3 regions of the Streptomyces viridosporus T7A genome follow, and region 2 is predicted to be linked to each of the others. Evidence: riboswitches for the same ligand, from Rfam matches in the RefSeq annotation. Region 2 holds a riboswitch; each other region holds the start of a gene.
The links. Region 2 has a riboswitch for cyclic di-AMP ahead of CP969_RS23645 (C40 family peptidase). Riboswitches for the same ligand answer to the same signal wherever they lie in the genome.

Region 1 (5,183 bases), 3.5 Mb from region 2:
CCGGACCGGGACATCTCGCTCTACGTCAACTCCCCGGGCGGCTCGTTCCACGCCATGTCGACGATCTACGACACGCTGCGCTTCGTCTCCTGCGACGTGGAGACGGTCTGCCTCGGCCGGGCCGAGGGGACCGCCGCGCTGCTGCTCGCCGCCGGCACCCCGGGCAAGCGGTGCGTGCTGCCCGGCGCCCGCCTGGTGCTCCGTCAGCCCGATCCGTCCGGGCCGCTGGAGGGCCGGGCGAGCGACCTCGCGGCCCGGGCCGAGGAGCTGGGCCGCATCCGGTCCCGGATGGAGGACATGCTCGTCCGGCACGCGGGCCGCACCCCGGAGCAGGCCCGGGCGGACCTCGAGCGGGACACTGTCCTCGACGCACGGGCGGCGGTGGACCACGGCCTGGCGGACCGGATCGTGCCCGACCGCAGGGGCGGGCACCCCGCCGACGACGCGAGGTGAGCCGTCGATGCTGCCCCCGGAACTCCCTCCGCTGCCCGCGCTGACCCGCGCGGAGGCCGAGTTGATCGACCGTTACCTCGAGGTCGTCGACCTGCTCGGCCGCATCAACCCCGCCTCGGACGGTGACACCTACCGCGGCCTGCGCGCCGCGCAGGCACTGGTCGGCAAGGCCGTCGCGCTGCGCGACGCGCTGACCGTGATGCACCGGCGCGGCGAGACCGAACTGCACTCCGCCACGCTGGGCCGGGCCCTGCGGGTGCTGGACGGCGAACGGCGCACGGCCCGGCTCATCCTGCCGCCGACCCCGGGCAGTTGACGCCCACCCCGGTCCGGGCGGCCGTCCCCGGCGAGGGCGCGTCCGGACCGGAGCCGAAACGGACCAAACGGCTTACCCCCATCCGGCGTAGATGCACCTGCTTTTTTCGGGGCGCCGAAGTTGCGCAACACGCGGGGCCAGTGGGCGGAATTGAGCATTCCGACGCTGGTCCGAGGCCTTTCGGGGCTCTTGACAGCGAACCGAACAGGAGACTGTCCACCCGAACGGATGAGTGGTGAGTAACAACACAAATCCCCGGTTCAGTTGGGATTTCGGGCCGGGCATGGGACAAGATCCCTGACTGACGACAAGACCCCGCCGCCGCGGCGGGGCGATCCGGGCGGACGCCGAATCCTGCCGCCGCCCGGATGACCGGTCGACAAGGAGTGGATCGGCAGGAGTGGAGGACCCAAGCACGACGGGTCGCCGGAACGCCAGTTCCGAGCAGCCCTTGGGGTGAAGCCGCACGTGTGCGGCCGGGCCACTTCGCCAGCCCGAATCCGACAGGTCATCCTTCACAGGCGGCTGACGAAGGGTTGCGCATGACTGCGCTCAATCGTGTCCCGTCTCTCATGGCCCGGGCCGGCACGGCCTCGGCCCTCACCCTGGCCGCCGTGGGCGGCTCGATCGTGGTCCCGGGAGCCGCCTCGGACGCGGCCGCCGCGAGCACGGCCACCAAGGCTCTGAACGTCGCCGCTTCCAAGAAGGGAGCGCCGTACCAGTGGGGCGCCACCGGACCGTCCCGGTTCGACTGCTCCGGGCTCACCCTGTACTCGTTCAAGAAGGCGGGCAAGACACTGCCGCGCACCGCCGCACAGCAGTACAACAAGACGAGCCACATCTCCGCCAAGAACCGCAAGGCCGGTGACCTGGTGTTCTTCCACTCGGGCCGCAGCATCTACCACGTCGGCATCTACGCGGGCAACGGCAAGATCTGGCACGCCCCGAAGACCGGGGACGTGGTGCGCCTGCAGAAGATCTGGACCAGCAGCGTCTGGTACGGCCGGGTCAAGTGATCCGCCGGGGGCGGCGGTGCCCCGACGCACCGCCGCCCCACCGGGCGTGACGCGGCCTCAGCCGGTCGCCCGTCACCTCGCCCGTCACCGTACGGGCCGGCATCGCCCCCGCACGCGACGGGACCCCGCCGCGACGAGCCGGCCGAGACTTCGCCGGGCCGTTCCAGAACCGCGGGTCACCCGGGCGGGCGTACGGATCCTCCTCGCCTTCCCGCTGCCGCTCGCGTTCACCTCACGCCCCGGCTCGCCCGGCACGGCGCGGCGCACGATCCCGGAACCACACAACCGGTGCCTCCGGGGCGGAACACCGGCCCACGGCGCCGTGTGGCCCCGCCGGATCGGCCGCGGCCCGTCCGGGCCCTTGCGCCGGCACCTCGCCGACCGTCCCCTCGCCGTGACGGCCCCTACGGTTCCTGCCGACCCGTCGTGACCGGCTCCGCGGCAGGCTCCGCGGTGGGTTCCGCGGCGGGAGGCAGGGTCCACGGCAGTTCGACGGAGACGGTCTTGCCCCCCTCACGCGTGGGGCGGATTCTGAGCCTCCCCCCGCATTCCGCGGTCAGGCAGCGGATGATGACCAGTCCGCGGCCGTTGTCCTGCTGCACCGCGGCGGGCAGCCGTTTGGGGAAACGCGGATGGCTGTCGGTGACACCGACGTGCAGCCGCTCGTCGCGGTCGAGGACCATGTCCACCGTGAAGGTGGGCGACTGCCCGAAGGTGTGCTGCACGGCGTTGGTGGCGAGTTCGGAGACGATCAGCCGGACGGTGTCGGACACGTCCGCGTCCGCCGGCATGCCCCACTCCGCCAGCACGTCCCTCACATGGGCACGGGCCGCGGAGACCGAGGCGGGATCGCTCGGCAGAGTGACGGATGCTTCCAGATGGTCTGCCATGGCGATGTCGTCCCTTTCCCACGGGAGCGCAGTCCGACACGGAGGGGATGGTTCGAGTACGGTCCCGCACTGGTGCTTCGCCGCCAGAGTGCCATCACCGCACGGCGCGGGGCGGCGATCCACCAAGATATGCATATATCTGTCGCCCGAAGCGGTGAACCCTGCGACGGAAGACCGTATCCGGGCGGCTCGGAAGGAGTAAGGAGAGTCCATGCAGCACGGTCCCGCGGTGCGCCGCCGGAAACTGGGCGCCGAACTGCGCACGCTGCGCGCTTCGGCGGGGCTCACCAGCGGCGAGGCGGCCCGGCTGGTGGGCTGGCACCAGTCGAAGGTGAGCCGCATCGAGACCGGCACGAGCGGAGTGAAACCGGCCGATGTCCGCTCGCTGCTCGACGCCTACGGCGTGACCGATCCGCAGCTGCGGGAACTGCTGCTGATGCTGTCGGGTTCCGGTGACGGCGACGGCCGTCACCACTGGTGGCACGCCTACCGCGGCGTCCTGCCGCCGACCTACCGGGACTTCATCAGCCTGGAGTCCCAGGCGAGCGCGATGCGCACCCTGGAGACCACGGTGATCCCCGGGCTGCTGCAGACGCCGGAGTACGCGCGGGCGGTGACCCAGGCCGCGCTGGAGGGCGCTTCGGAGGAGCGGCTGGACGCCCTGGTGGAGGTGCGGTTGGCCCGGCAGGACGTGCTGCGGGCGGACCCTCCGCTGGAGTTGAGCGCGGTCCTGGACGAGGCGGTGCTGCGCCGGGAGGTCGGGGGCCCCGGCGTGATGACCCGCCAGCTGGCGCGGCTGGTCGAGGCGGCCCGGCTGCCCCAGGTGCGGTTGCAGGTCCTGCCGTTCAGCGCGGGGGCGCACATCGGTGTCACCGGCCCTTTCGTCATTTTCTCATTTTTGCGCACTTCTGATCTGGACGTGGTTGTTCTCGACCACTTGACGAGTAGCCTCCACCTGGAGCGGAAAGAAGACCTCCGGGCCTACTCGGAGGCCTTCAACGCCCTTTCGATCCACGCCCTTTCACCCGAGGACTCGTTGGATTTCATCGCCGGTACAGCCGCCGGCGCGTAAGGAGGCACGATGCCTGCACCGCCTCGGACCCTTCCTTCCGGTTTCGACCCGCACGGTGTGCGGTGGCTGCGCAGCAGTTACAGCACGGGCGCGAACAACTGCGTCGAGACGGCCCGGCCGGCCTCCGGCCCCCTGGCCGGACTGCTCGCCGTGCGCGACTCCAAGACTCCGGCCGGGCCCGTGCTGCTCTTCTCCCCCGGCAGCTGGACGGAGTTCGTGACCGCGGTCCGCTGACCACCGACCGGACCGACCCGTCCGTCCGGAGGGACCTGCTGAACCGGACAGCACCCGACCGATCCGACCCGTAGTCCGCCCGACCACTCGACCGACCACTCGACCGACCATTCGACCGACGATCCCCTCATCGGGCGACGCACGGCCGTGCCACGCCGACTCATGGCCGCGTTTCGCCGATCACCCGTACAGCGCGTTCGATCTCCGCCCCGGACAGGTCCGCGCGGGCGGTCAGCCTGAGCCGTGAGATGCCGTCGGGCACGGAAGGAGGACGGAAGCAGCCCACGGACAGGCCGGCCGCCCGGCAGTCGGCCGCCCATCGCACGGCCTGCTCCGGGGAGGGAGCGCGCACGGAGACGACCGCGGCGTGCGGCCGCACCGCTTCCAGGCCCGCGGTCGTCAGCCGGGTGTGCAGCTCGCGCGCCACCTCGCCCGCCCGTGCCGCGCGCCCGGGTTCGCGGCGCAGCAGCCGCAGCGCCGCGAGGGCCGCCCCCGCCGCCGCGGGGGCCAGACCCGTGTCGAAGATGAACGTCCGTGCCGCGTTGACCAGGTGCTCGATCACCCGGGCCGGGCCGAGCACCGCTCCGCCCTGGCTGCCGAGCGACTTGGACAGCGTGACCGTCACGACGACGTCCTCGGCGCCCGCGAGCCCCGCCGCGTGCGGGGCGCCCCGGCCGCCGTCGCCCAGCACGCCGAGGCCGTGGGCGTCGTCGAGCACCAGACCCGCGCCGTGCTCCCGGCACGCCTCGGCCAGCGCGGTGAGCGGGGCGGCGTCCCCGTCCACCGAGAACACCGTGTCGGACACCGCCACGGCGGGTCCGTCGTGCGCGCCCAGCGCCTTGCGCACCGCGTCGGGGTCGGCGTGCGCGGCGACCTGTGTCGTACCGCGGGCCAGCCGGCAACCGTCGATGAGCGAGGCGTGGTTGCCCGCGTCGGAGACGATCAGGGAGCCGTGCGGGGCCAGCGCGGTGACCGCGGCGAGGTTGGCCGCGTAGCCGGAGGAGAAGACCAGGGCCGCCTCGAAGCCGCAGAAGCCGGCCAGCTCGCGCTCCAGCTCGGCGTGGAGTTCGGTGGTGCCGGTGACGAGGCGCGAGCCGGTCGCGCCCCCGCCCCAGGTCCGCGCGGCCCGTGCCGCGCCCTCGGTGACCTCGGGATGGCGGGCCAGGCCCAGGTAGTCGTTGCTCGCCAGATCGAGGAGGGGC
Region 2 (5,183 bases):
TACGCCAGGCGCCGCTCCTCCTCCAGCTCCTTGGTCTGGCCGAGGGCACGCAGGTGCGGGAAGACGCCGTCCTCCATGCCGGTCAGGAAGACGACCGGGAACTCCAGGCCCTTGGCGGTGTGCAGGGTCATCAGCGTGATGACGCCGGAGCCGTCCTCGTCCTCGTCGGGGATCTGGTCGGAGTCGGCGACCAGCGCGACCTGCTCCAGGAAGTCGGCCAGGGTGCCCCCCGGAGCGGTGGCCCCGGGCGGCACCGCGCCCTCGCCGCGCCCCTGCTCGAACTCCAGGGCGACGGCCGCGAGTTCCTGGAGGTTCTCGATCCGGGTCTCGTCCTGCGGGTCGGTGGAGGCCTGCAACTCGGCGAGGTAGCCGGTGCGTTCGAGGACCGCCTCCAGGACGGTGGCCGGGCCCGCGCCGGACTCGGCGATCGTCCGGAGGTCCTCCATCAGCGTGTTGAACCGCTTCACCGCGTTCACCGACCGCGCGGCCATGCCGTACGCCTCGTCGACGCGGCCGAGGGCCTGCGGGAAGCTGATCCGCTCGCGCTGGGCGAGGGCGTCGATCATGGCTTCCGCCCGGTCGCCGATGCCCCGCTTGGGGACGTTGAGGATGCGTCGCAGCGGCACCGAGTCCTCGGGGTTGGCGAGCACCCGCAGGTAGGCCAGGACGTCCCGGACCTCCTTGCGCTCGTAGAAGCGGACGCCGCCGACGACCTTGTAGGGGAGGCCGACGCGGATGAAGACCTCCTCGAAGACACGGGACTGGGCGTTGGTGCGGTAGAAGACGGCGACGTCGCCCGCCTTGGCCTGCCCCGCGTCCGTGAGGCGGTCTATCTCGTCGGCGACGAACTGGGCCTCGTCGTGCTCGGTGTCGGCCACGTATCCGGTGATCCGCGCGCCGGCGCCGGCGTTGGTCCACAGGTTCTTGGGGCGGCGGGACTCGTTGCGCTCGATGACGGCGTTGGCCGCGCCCAGGATGGTCTGCGTGGAGCGGTAGTTCTGCTCGAGCAGGATCGTCGTCGCGTCCGGGTAGTCCTCCTCGAACTGGAGGATGTTGCGGATCGTCGCGCCGCGGAAGGCGTAGATCGACTGGTCGGCGTCGCCCACCACGCACAGCTCGGCGGGCGCCGTCTCGCCCGCGTTCCCCGGTGCGTCGACGGGCTGCTCGGAGGACCCGACGAGTTCCCTGACCAGGGCGTACTGGGCGTGGTTGGTGTCCTGGTACTCGTCGACGAGAACATGACGGAAGCGGCGGCGGTAGTGCTCGGCGACGTCCGGGAAGGCGCGGAGCAGGTTGACCGTCGTCATGATCAGGTCGTCGAAGTCCAGGGCGTTCGCCTCGCGCAGCCGCGACTGGTACAGGGCGTAGGCCTGGGCGAGGGTCTTCTCGAAGCCGTCCGCGGCCCGGGCGGCGAAGTCCTCCTCGTCGACCAGCTCGTTCTTCAGGTTGCTGATCTTGGCGCTGAAGGACTTGGGCGGGAAGCGCTTGGGGTCGAGGTCCAGGTCGCGGCAGACCAGGGCCATCAGGCGCTTGGAGTCGGCGGCGTCGTAGATCGAGAACGACGAGGTGAAGCCGAGCTTCTTGCTCTCGCGGCGCAGGATGCGCACGCACGCGCTGTGGAAGGTCATCACCCACATCGCGTTCGCGCGCGGCCCGACGAGCTGCTCGACGCGCTCCTTCATCTCGCCGGCGGCCTTGTTGGTGAAGGTGATCGCGAGGATCTGGCCGGGATGGACGCCCCGCTCGGCGAGCAGGTACGCGATGCGGTGCGTGAGCACACGGGTCTTGCCGGAGCCGGCGCCGGCCACGATGAGCAGCGGCGAGCCGGAGTGCACGACGGCGGCGCGCTGGTTGTCGTTCAGCCCCTCCAGGAGGGCGGCGGAGTCCAGCGCCGGGCGCGGGGCGCCGTCGCGGTAGTACGCCTCCCGCTCCGGAGGCACGTCGAACCTCCCGCCGAACAGGTCGTCCGGAACGGGCTCCGGTACGTGCTCGTCCTCGGGCGGCGGCGGGGGCTCGTCCTCGGGGCCCTGCTGGGCCTGGAGGTCGGCCAGGAAGCTTTCGTCAAAGAGGCTGCTCATCGCTCTCCGAGTCTAGGCCGCCTCACCGGTAGCCCGCGGCCACCCGGGGAACATCCCCGAGGTTCCCGGGACCGCCGGCACGCCGTCCCGGCCGCCGCGCCCCGCGCACGCTTCAGAACCGCCGTCTCACCCTGGGTCACACGGCGCGCAAGGTCACGAAAACGTATCGGGCATATCACCCGTCAACCTTCACAGGCGCCACACGAGTTGGCTACGGTGCGGGCAGGCCGCTCGACCCCCACCGGCGAACCTCGCCGGGCCGCGCGGCCTCCGCCGAGTCCGGCACCGCCCCCGCGGCGGCCGGAGCCGGGGACCCAACCGAGACCTTGGGGTGAATCGGCCCACTCCCTCGCGGAGCGGCCGTAGGGCAACCCTTCCGAAGCACCCGCCCGAACCCGACAGCTAACCCGGTAGGCGGAGCACTGGAAGGAGTCGCCTCCCTTGGCGTCGCACCGCAAGTCGCGCACCCCCGGCACGCGCGTGGCAGGCATACGGACCCCCGCCCTCGCCACGGCGGCCCTGACCTCCGTGGCCCTGTTGTCCCAGACGGCGAACGCCGCCCCCTCGGACGACGGGAAGCCGAGTCTGGAGGAGGTCGAGAAGAAGGTCGACGCCCTCTACCGCCAGGCGGAGTCGGCGACCGAGAAGTACAACGCGGCCAAGGAGAAGACCGCGAAGCAGCGCAAGCGCGTCGACACCCTCCTCGACGACGTGGCCCAGCGCGCCCAGAAGCTCAACGAGGCGCGGGAGGAGCTGGGGTCCTACGCCGCCGCCCAGTACCGGACCGGCGCCGGCGTCCCCGACACCGCGACCTTCCTGCTCGCGGACTCGCCGCAGGACTTCTTCGACCAGAACCAGCTGATGGACCGGATGACCGGCCGCCAGAAGGAAGCGGTCGACGCCTACGTCACGCAGCAGTCCGAGACGATGAAGAAGCGCCGGGAGGCCGCCGAGAGCCTCGAGACGCTCACCGAGTCGCAGAACGAGCTGAAGACGGCCAAGGCGACCGTCCAGAAGAAGCTCGCGGACGCGCGCGAACTGCTGTCGAAGCTGACCGCCGAGGAGAAGGCGCGGCTCGCGGAGATCGAGAGGAGGAAGCAGGAGGAGGCCACCCGCAAGGCCGCCGAGCTGGCCCGGCAGCAGGCGGAGCAGCAGAGGGCCCAGGAGGAGGCCCGGGAGGCGGCGGCTCAGCGGGAGAGCGGCACCCCGGACGCGTCCGGGTCCTCCGGTTCGACCGCCTCGCCCTCGTCGTCGGCCGGCTCCTCGTACACCGCCGAGGCAGAGAAGGCCCTCTCCTTCGCCCGCGCGCAGATCGGCAAGCCGTACGTCTGGGGCGCCACCGGCCCGGGCTCCTACGACTGCTCCGGCCTCACCCAGGCCGCCTGGAAGGCCGCCGGCGTCACCCTCCCCCGCACCACCTACGACCAGGTGAACGCCGGCACGAGGGTCCCCGTGTCCCAGGCGCGCCCCGGTGACCTCGTCTTCTTCTACGACGACGTCACCCACGTGGGCCTCTACGTCGGCAACGGCAAGATGATCCACGCCCCCAAGCCCGGCACGTACGTCCGGGAGGAGTCGATCTACTACGACGGCGAGTCCTCGATCCACAGCGTCGTGCGCCCGGCCTGACCGGCGGCGCCGCGCGGTGTTCTTCCGCGCCGCTCCACGCGCATGGCGGTGCGGTGGCCGCCCGGTGGGCTTCTAGCATCTGCGCATGCCCGGTCTCTCCTCCCTCCGCGCCTGGTGGGCGCAGCGTCCGCCGGCGGCCGGTGCCGCCGTGATGGCGACCGGCACCGTGTCGGTGGCCCTGCACCTGGCGGGGCGCGGGCTCCTCTCCCGGATCGTCCTGGTGCTCGCCTGCGCCGCCTGGCTCGGACTGGCCGCGGAGTTCGTCCTGCGACTGCTGCGGGACCGGGCGCGGTGGGTGTCGGAGGCGGGGACACCCGGTGCGCTGACCGCCGTCGCGGCCACGGCCGTGCTGGGCACCGGCTTCGCCGCGCTGGGCCGGCTCGCCCTCGCCGGGGCGCTGCTGGTCCTGGCGGCGGTGCTCTGGCCGGTGCTGCTCGTCCTGGTCGCACGGCGCCGGCGGCCCCGTATGCCGGGATCGGTGTTCCTGGGCTGCGTGGCCACCCAGGGGCTCGCCGTGCTGGGCGCGGCGCTCGCCGCGGCCGAGTCGGCGGCCTGGCTCGCGCGCGTGGCGCTGGTGCTGTTCTGGTTCGGGCTGGTGCTCTACGTCCTCGCCCTGTTCCTCTTCGACCCGTGGCAGGTGGCCGGGGGAGCGGGCGACCACTGGGTCGCGGGCGGGGCGCTCGCCATCTCGGCGCTCGCCGGCGCGAAGCTGCTCGCGGCCGACAGCGCGCGGCTGTACCTGTGGAACGAGGACGACAGCGGCGTCCTGCGCTTCACGACCGTGGCCCTGGTCCTGCTCGACCTGGCCTGGTACGCCGTGCTGCTGATCGCCGAGATCGTGTGGCCGCGGCCGCGCTACGACACGCGGCGCTGGGCGACCGTGTTCCCCCTGGGCATGACCGCGGCGGCGACGCTGTCGGCGGCCACCGCGGTCGGCCTGCCGTGGCTCGAGGGCCTGGGGCACGTGCTGGTGTGGGTCGCGGTCGCCGCCTGGCTGGCGGTCGGCGTCGGAGCGGTCGCCGCCGCGCGGTCCGCGATCACGTCCGCGCCCGTACGGGACGGCGTCAGGTCCACAGCACGGCGATGAAGATGTTCGCCGTGGTCAGCAGCCCGACGAGGCCGAACATGCCCTTGTCCACCTTCTCCTCGTCCCGCTTCACGTAGACCAGGCCGAGGATCACGATCAGCAGGGCCAGCTTCACCCCGATCTTCATGTGGTTCACCGAGTGGTCCTGGGCCTCGTTGAGGCCGACCAGGGCGACACCGGTGACCAGCATCGTCAGCGCGCCGTGCAGCATTGCCGGAGTGAAGCGGGCGGTGCCCTCGCCCATCGCCTTCATCTGGGTGAGGAAGCCGCCGAGCAGCGACGCGATGCCGATGATGTGCAGACCGACGAAGAGGTGGATGAGTACGTCCATGAGTCCGGAGCCTAGTCAGGCCCGCGGCACCGTCCGACACCGGCCCGACCGGCACCGG
Region 3 (5,183 bases), 1.0 Mb from region 2:
CCCCGTTTCCGCCTCCGCTTTTCTTCACGGGCATTCGGAAACCCCGGAGGGCACGGCCGCGGGAGAGGTGGCCGCGCATTCTCCGCACCCTCGGAAAAGGGCAGCGGAACAAATCCCTCGCCGATTCCTTCTCTTTTTATACGGCCTTTGTGTTAAGCGCGCAGGCTCGGCGTGTTTACGGGATGTTGCGAGTTCCTCACACGCTCCGCGCGGTCCGTCCGGTCGGCGCCGGAGGCGGAGCGCAGGCGGTGCGCGGCGGTCGCGCGCTCGGCGTGCAGCGCCGTGACGGCCCGCGCGCGCTCGCCGTCGCCGCGTGCCACGGCGTCCGCGATCGCGCCGTGCTCCGTCCAGTGCTCCACCGGGTCGGCGGGTCCCTCGACGGCGTACAGCCAGGCGATCTTGTGCCGCAGTTGGGTCAGCGTCGAGGCCAGCGCCGGGCTGCCGGAGGCCTGGGCGAGCGTCTCGTGGAACCAGCCGCCCAGGGAGCGCAGGTCGTCGCCGGCGCCCCGGCGGGCGCGCTCCTGCCCCAGGCGGACCAGACCGCGCAGCACCTTCACGTGGGCCCCGGTGCGGCGCTGGGCCGCGCGGAGGGCGCCGAGCGGCTCGAGGAGCAGGCGCATCTCCAGCAGGTCGGCGGCCTCCTGCTCGGTGGGCTCCGCGACGCACGCGCCCGCGTGCCGCCGGGTCACCACGAAGCCCTCGGCCTCCAGCGTGCGCAGGGCCTCCCGGACGGGGACGCGGGAGACGCCGTAACGGCGGGCGAGCACTTCCTCCGTGAGCCGGCTGCCGCGCCCGAGGACACCCGCGACGATGTCGTCCCGGATCGCCGTGCACACCGAGTGCGCGGGAATGCGCATGACCGACCTCCGGATCAATTCCCGTGACACGCCGACGATTGACGTGCGTTCCGTGACTCCATTGCACGTGACTCTATTGCAGTCGGCGGGAATTTCCGATGCCGGGCCGGAATCCATGCTTGTTTTTCGGTCGCCCCTTCCCTAGCGACGCCGAAAGCCCCGGCTCGGAAGCCGGGGCCGGGAAGCGGGGGCGCACTCCGTGCCGGAGGCGGACGCGCGTCAGAGGTTCACGCCGTGCGCGCGGAGGTAGGCGACGGGGTCCAGGTCGGATCCGTACTCGGCGCCGGTACGGGCCTCGAAGTGCAGGTGCGCGCCCGTGACGTTGCCGGTGGCGCCGGACAGGCCGATCCGCTGCCCCGCGGTGACCTGCTGTCCCACCGAGACCCCGATGGACGACAGGTGACCGTACTGGGTGTACGTGCCGTCGTGCATCTTGATGACGACCTGGTTGCCGTACGCGCCGCCCCAGCCGGCCTCCACGACGGTGCCCATGCCGACCGACTGGACGGGGGTGCCGCTCGCGGCGTGGAAGTCGACGCCCGTGTGGCTGCCGGAGGACCAGACGGCGCCACCGCTCTTGTAGCCGGTCGAGACGTAGGAGCCGGGGATCGGGGAGACGAAGGTGTTGAGGCGTGCGCGCTCGGCCTCCCGCGCGGCGCGCTCCTCCTCCGCGCGGGCCTCCTCGGCCGCCTCGGCCGCCTTCTCGCGCGCGGCCTCCTCGGCCGCCTTCCGCGCGGCGGTCTCGGCGGCCTCCCGGGCGGCCTCGTGCTGGGCGGCCGCCTGGGCGTCGACCTGGGCGGCGACCTCGTCGCCCAGGGTGATGACGGGGGTGAGGCCGGTCTGCGCGGCGGCGGGTTCGGCGGCGAGCGCGGGGGCCGCGAAGGAGCCGACGACGCCGGTGGTGGTGAGGGCCGCGACGCCCGCCGCGCGGGCGGTGCCGCGCTCGATCCGGCGGGGACGACGGTGCTTCCCGGTGGCGCGGGTGAACGCCATGTGCAGGCTGGTCCTTTCCTTCCCTCTCGCCTACCGGGTTAGCTGACGGGTTCGGAGCAGGAAGGTCTCCTACGGACCCCCTCGCGACACGCGCGGGCGTCCGATTCACCCCAGGGACTGCATGCGGGTCCCCGGCTCCCCCCGGCTCGCGCCGCAGGGGATTCGGCGATGGCTGCCCGGTGCCGCGGGTGCGGCGCACTGCCCGACGAACAGCCCGGAAGACGCTAAGCGGGCGGGCTTTCAATTCCCAACCGGAACCCGGGTTTTGTAGCGCATCCCACAGGGCAGATGGGCAACCTCCACCCCAATTCGGGCATAAGGGGGCCCTGGTGACCCGTGGGTCACCAGGGCCCCGCGCGTGCGCGTCCTCCGCGGCCGCCTACTCGGCCGTCACCACGGCGACGTCACCGATCCCGAGGGCCTCCACGGACGTCCTGATCTGCGCCGCGTCGCCGACGAGGACGGTCACCAGACGGTCCACCGGGAAGGCGTTGACGACCGCGGCGGTCGCCTCCACGGTGCCGGTCGCGGCGAGCTGCCGGTACAGCTCGGCCTGGTAGTCGTCGGGCAGCTGCTGCTCGACCTGGTCGGCCAGGGTGCTCGCGACGGCCGCGGCGGTCTCGTACTTGAGCGGTGCCACGCCCACCAGGTTCTGCACGGCGACGTCCCGCTCCTCGTCGGTGAGTCCCTCCGCGGCGAGCGTGCGCAGCACCGTCCACAGGTCCTGCAGGGCGGGCCCGGTGTTCGGCGTGTCGACGGAGCCGCTGATGGCGAGCATCGCGGCGCCGGCGGCCCCTCCGGAGGAGGAGGGTGCGGTGGACCGGAGGACCTGCCCGAAGGCCCGGACGCCGTAGGTGTAGCCCTTCTCCTCGCGCAGGACGCGGTCCAGGCGGGAGGTGAGGGTGCCGCCGAGGCAGTACGTGCCGAGCACCTGTGCGGGCCACACGCGGTCGTGCCGGTCCGGACCGACCCGGCCGATCAGCAACTGCGTCTGGACGGCGCCCGGACGGTCCACGATCACGACCCGGCCGGTGTCGTCCGCGACCACCGGCGGAACGGGCCGGGGCCGGGCCGGGGAGCCCGTCCAGGCTCCGAGCGTGTCACCGAGCAGCGCGTCCAGGTCGATCCCGGTGAAGTCGCCGACGACCACCGCGGTCGCCGTGGCGGGCCGGACGTGCTTCTCGTAGAAGGCGCGCACGGCCGCGGAGTCGATGCCGGCGACCGTCTCCTCGGTGCCCTGGCGCGGGCGCGACATGCGCGAACTCGCCGGGAACAGCTCCTTGGAGAGTTCCTTGGCGGCCCGGCGGGCGGGGTTGGCCAGCTCGTGCGGGATCTCGTCGAGGCGGTTGCGGACCAGCCGCTCGACCTCGCTGTCGGCGAACGCGGGCGCCCGCAGGGCGTCGGCGACCAGCCCGAGCCCCTTGGCGAGCCGCGAGGCGGGGACCTCCAGGCTCAGCCGGACGCCGGGATGGTCGGCGTGCGCGTCCAGGGTGGCGCCGCAGCGCTCCAGTTCGGCGGCGAACTCCTCGGCGGAGTGCTTGTCGGTGCCCTCGGAGAAGGCCCGCGCCATGACCGTGGCGACACCGTCGAGTCCGGTCGGCTCGGCCTCGAGCGGAGCGTCGAGGAGCACCTCGACGGCGACGACCTGCTGGCCCGGGCGGTGGCAGCGCAGGACGGTCAGGCCGTTGTCGAGCGCGCCGCGCTCGGGGGCCGGGAAGGCCCAGGGCCTGGCCTCGCCCGCCTGCGGCCGGGGGTGGAAGTCCATCGTGGCGAGCTCGGTCACTTCGCCGTCTCCTCGGTCTCGTCGGTGCCGGCGACTGCGGCGGCTTCCTCTGCGTCCTGCGCCTCGGGGGCGACGGGCTCGTAGACGAGCACCGCGCGGTTGTCGGGGCGCAGGCGGGCCTTGGCGACCTCCTGCACCTCCTCCGCCGTCACCTCCAGGACGCGCCGGACGGCGGTCAGGGCGAGCTGCGGGTCGCCGAACAGGACGGCGTACCGGCACAGTTCGTCGGCGCGGCCCGCGACCGTTCCGAGGCGGTCCAGCCACTCGCGCTCCAACTGGGCCTGGGCGCGCTCCATCTCCTCGGCCGTGGGGCCCTGCTCGGCGAACCGGGCGAGCTCCTCGTCGATCGCGGCCTCGATCACCGGTACCTCCACGTCGCCGGACGCCTTCACGTCCAGCCACCCCAGGGAGGGCGCCCCGGCCAGCCGCAGCAGGCCGAACCCGGCCGCCACGGCCGTACGGTCGCGCCGTACCAGCCGGTTGTAGAGCCGCGAGGACTCGCCGCCGCCGAGCACGGTGAGCGCCAGGTCCGCCGCGTCGCACGCGCGCGTGCCGTCCTGCGGCAGCCGGTAGGCGGCCATCAGGGCGCGCGCGGGGACCTCCTCCTCGACGACCTCGCGCAGCTGCTCGCCGATGACGTCGGGCAGCGAGCCGTCGCGCGGCTCGGGCTTGCCGTCGTGGGACGGGATGGAGCCGAAGTACTTCTCGATCCAGGCGAGCGTCTGCTCCGGGTCGATGTCGCCGACGACGGAGAGCACGGCGTTGTTCGGCGCGTAGTACGTGCGGAAGAACTGGCGGGCGTCCTCCAGGGTGGCCGCGTCCAGGTCCGCCATCGAGCCGATCGGCGTGTGGTGGTACGGGTGGCCCTCCGGGTAGGCGAGGGCGGTCAGCCTCTCGAAGGCCGTGCCGTAGGGCACGTTGTCGTAGCGCTGGCGGCGCTCGTTCTTGACCACGTCCCGCTGGTTCTCCATGGACTCCTCGTCCAGGGCGGCCAGCAGGGAGCCCATGCGGTCGGCCTCCAGCCAGAGGGCGAGCTCCAGCTGGTGGGCGGGCATGGTCTCGAAGTAGTTGGTGCGCTCGAAGCTGGTGGTGCCGTTGAGCGAACCGCCGGCGCCCTGCACCAGCTCGAAGTGGCCGTTGCCCTTCACCTGGGCGGACCCCTGGAACATGAGGTGCTCGAAAAGGTGAGCCAGACCGGTACGCCCCTTGACTTCGTGGCGTGAACCGACGTCGTACCAGAGACACACCGCGGCGACCGGGGTCAGGTGGTCCTCGGAGAGCACCACGCGCAGGCCGTTGGCCAGGCGGTGCTCGGTCGCTGTCAGGCCGCCGGAGCCTGCCTGGGCTGTGGCCGTGTGACCCATGGGCATGTACGTCCCTTCGATCGCGGAGGCGGTCGTCGTCACCGCCGTTTCTGCCGGTCCTGCCACTGTATGCAAGCGCGCGGACCACCGGTGAAGTTCCCGGGCGGGGCCGGCTACGCCGAGAGCGAGAAGCGGTACGGGCCGTTGACGGTGCCGGTGTGGGCCGTGGGACGAATGGGGCACCTG

Region 1: it holds a riboswitch for cyclic di-AMP, as region 2 does, so the genes downstream of both, CP969_RS07290 (C40 family peptidase) here and CP969_RS23645 (C40 family peptidase) in region 2, are expected to answer to the same signal.
Region 3: it holds a riboswitch for cyclic di-AMP, as region 2 does, so the genes downstream of both, CP969_RS28020 (M23 family metallopeptidase) here and CP969_RS23645 (C40 family peptidase) in region 2, are expected to answer to the same signal.

Annotation. Positions count from the first base shown of each region.
Region 1 is NZ_CP023700.1:1,550,117-1,555,299, forward strand. Features, by position in the region: gene CP969_RS07280 (ATP-dependent Clp protease proteolytic subunit) at 1-453, shown strand, start outside; gene CP969_RS07285 (hypothetical protein) at 461-769, shown strand; cyclic di-AMP (ydaO/yuaA leader) riboswitch at 1,105-1,308, shown strand; gene CP969_RS07290 (C40 family peptidase) at 1,312-1,785, shown strand; gene CP969_RS07295 (ATP-binding protein) at 2,190-2,675, opposite strand; gene CP969_RS07300 (helix-turn-helix domain-containing protein) at 2,887-3,747, shown strand; gene CP969_RS07305 (DUF397 domain-containing protein) at 3,757-3,981, shown strand; gene CP969_RS07310 (8-amino-7-oxononanoate synthase) at 4,142-5,183, opposite strand, start outside.
Region 2 is NZ_CP023700.1:5,070,049-5,075,231, reverse strand. Features, by position in the region: gene pcrA (DNA helicase PcrA) at 1-2,078, opposite strand, end outside; cyclic di-AMP (ydaO/yuaA leader) riboswitch at 2,355-2,512, shown strand; gene CP969_RS23645 (C40 family peptidase) at 2,520-3,707, shown strand; gene CP969_RS23640 (tellurite resistance/C4-dicarboxylate transporter family protein) at 3,793-4,794, shown strand; gene CP969_RS23635 (hypothetical protein) at 4,772-5,125, opposite strand.
Region 3 is NZ_CP023700.1:6,068,742-6,073,924, reverse strand. Features, by position in the region: gene CP969_RS28025 (GntR family transcriptional regulator) at 153-857, opposite strand; gene CP969_RS28020 (M23 family metallopeptidase) at 1,077-1,850, opposite strand; cyclic di-AMP (ydaO/yuaA leader) riboswitch at 1,863-2,028, opposite strand; gene CP969_RS28015 (M16 family metallopeptidase) at 2,230-3,633, opposite strand; gene CP969_RS28010 (M16 family metallopeptidase) at 3,630-5,003, opposite strand.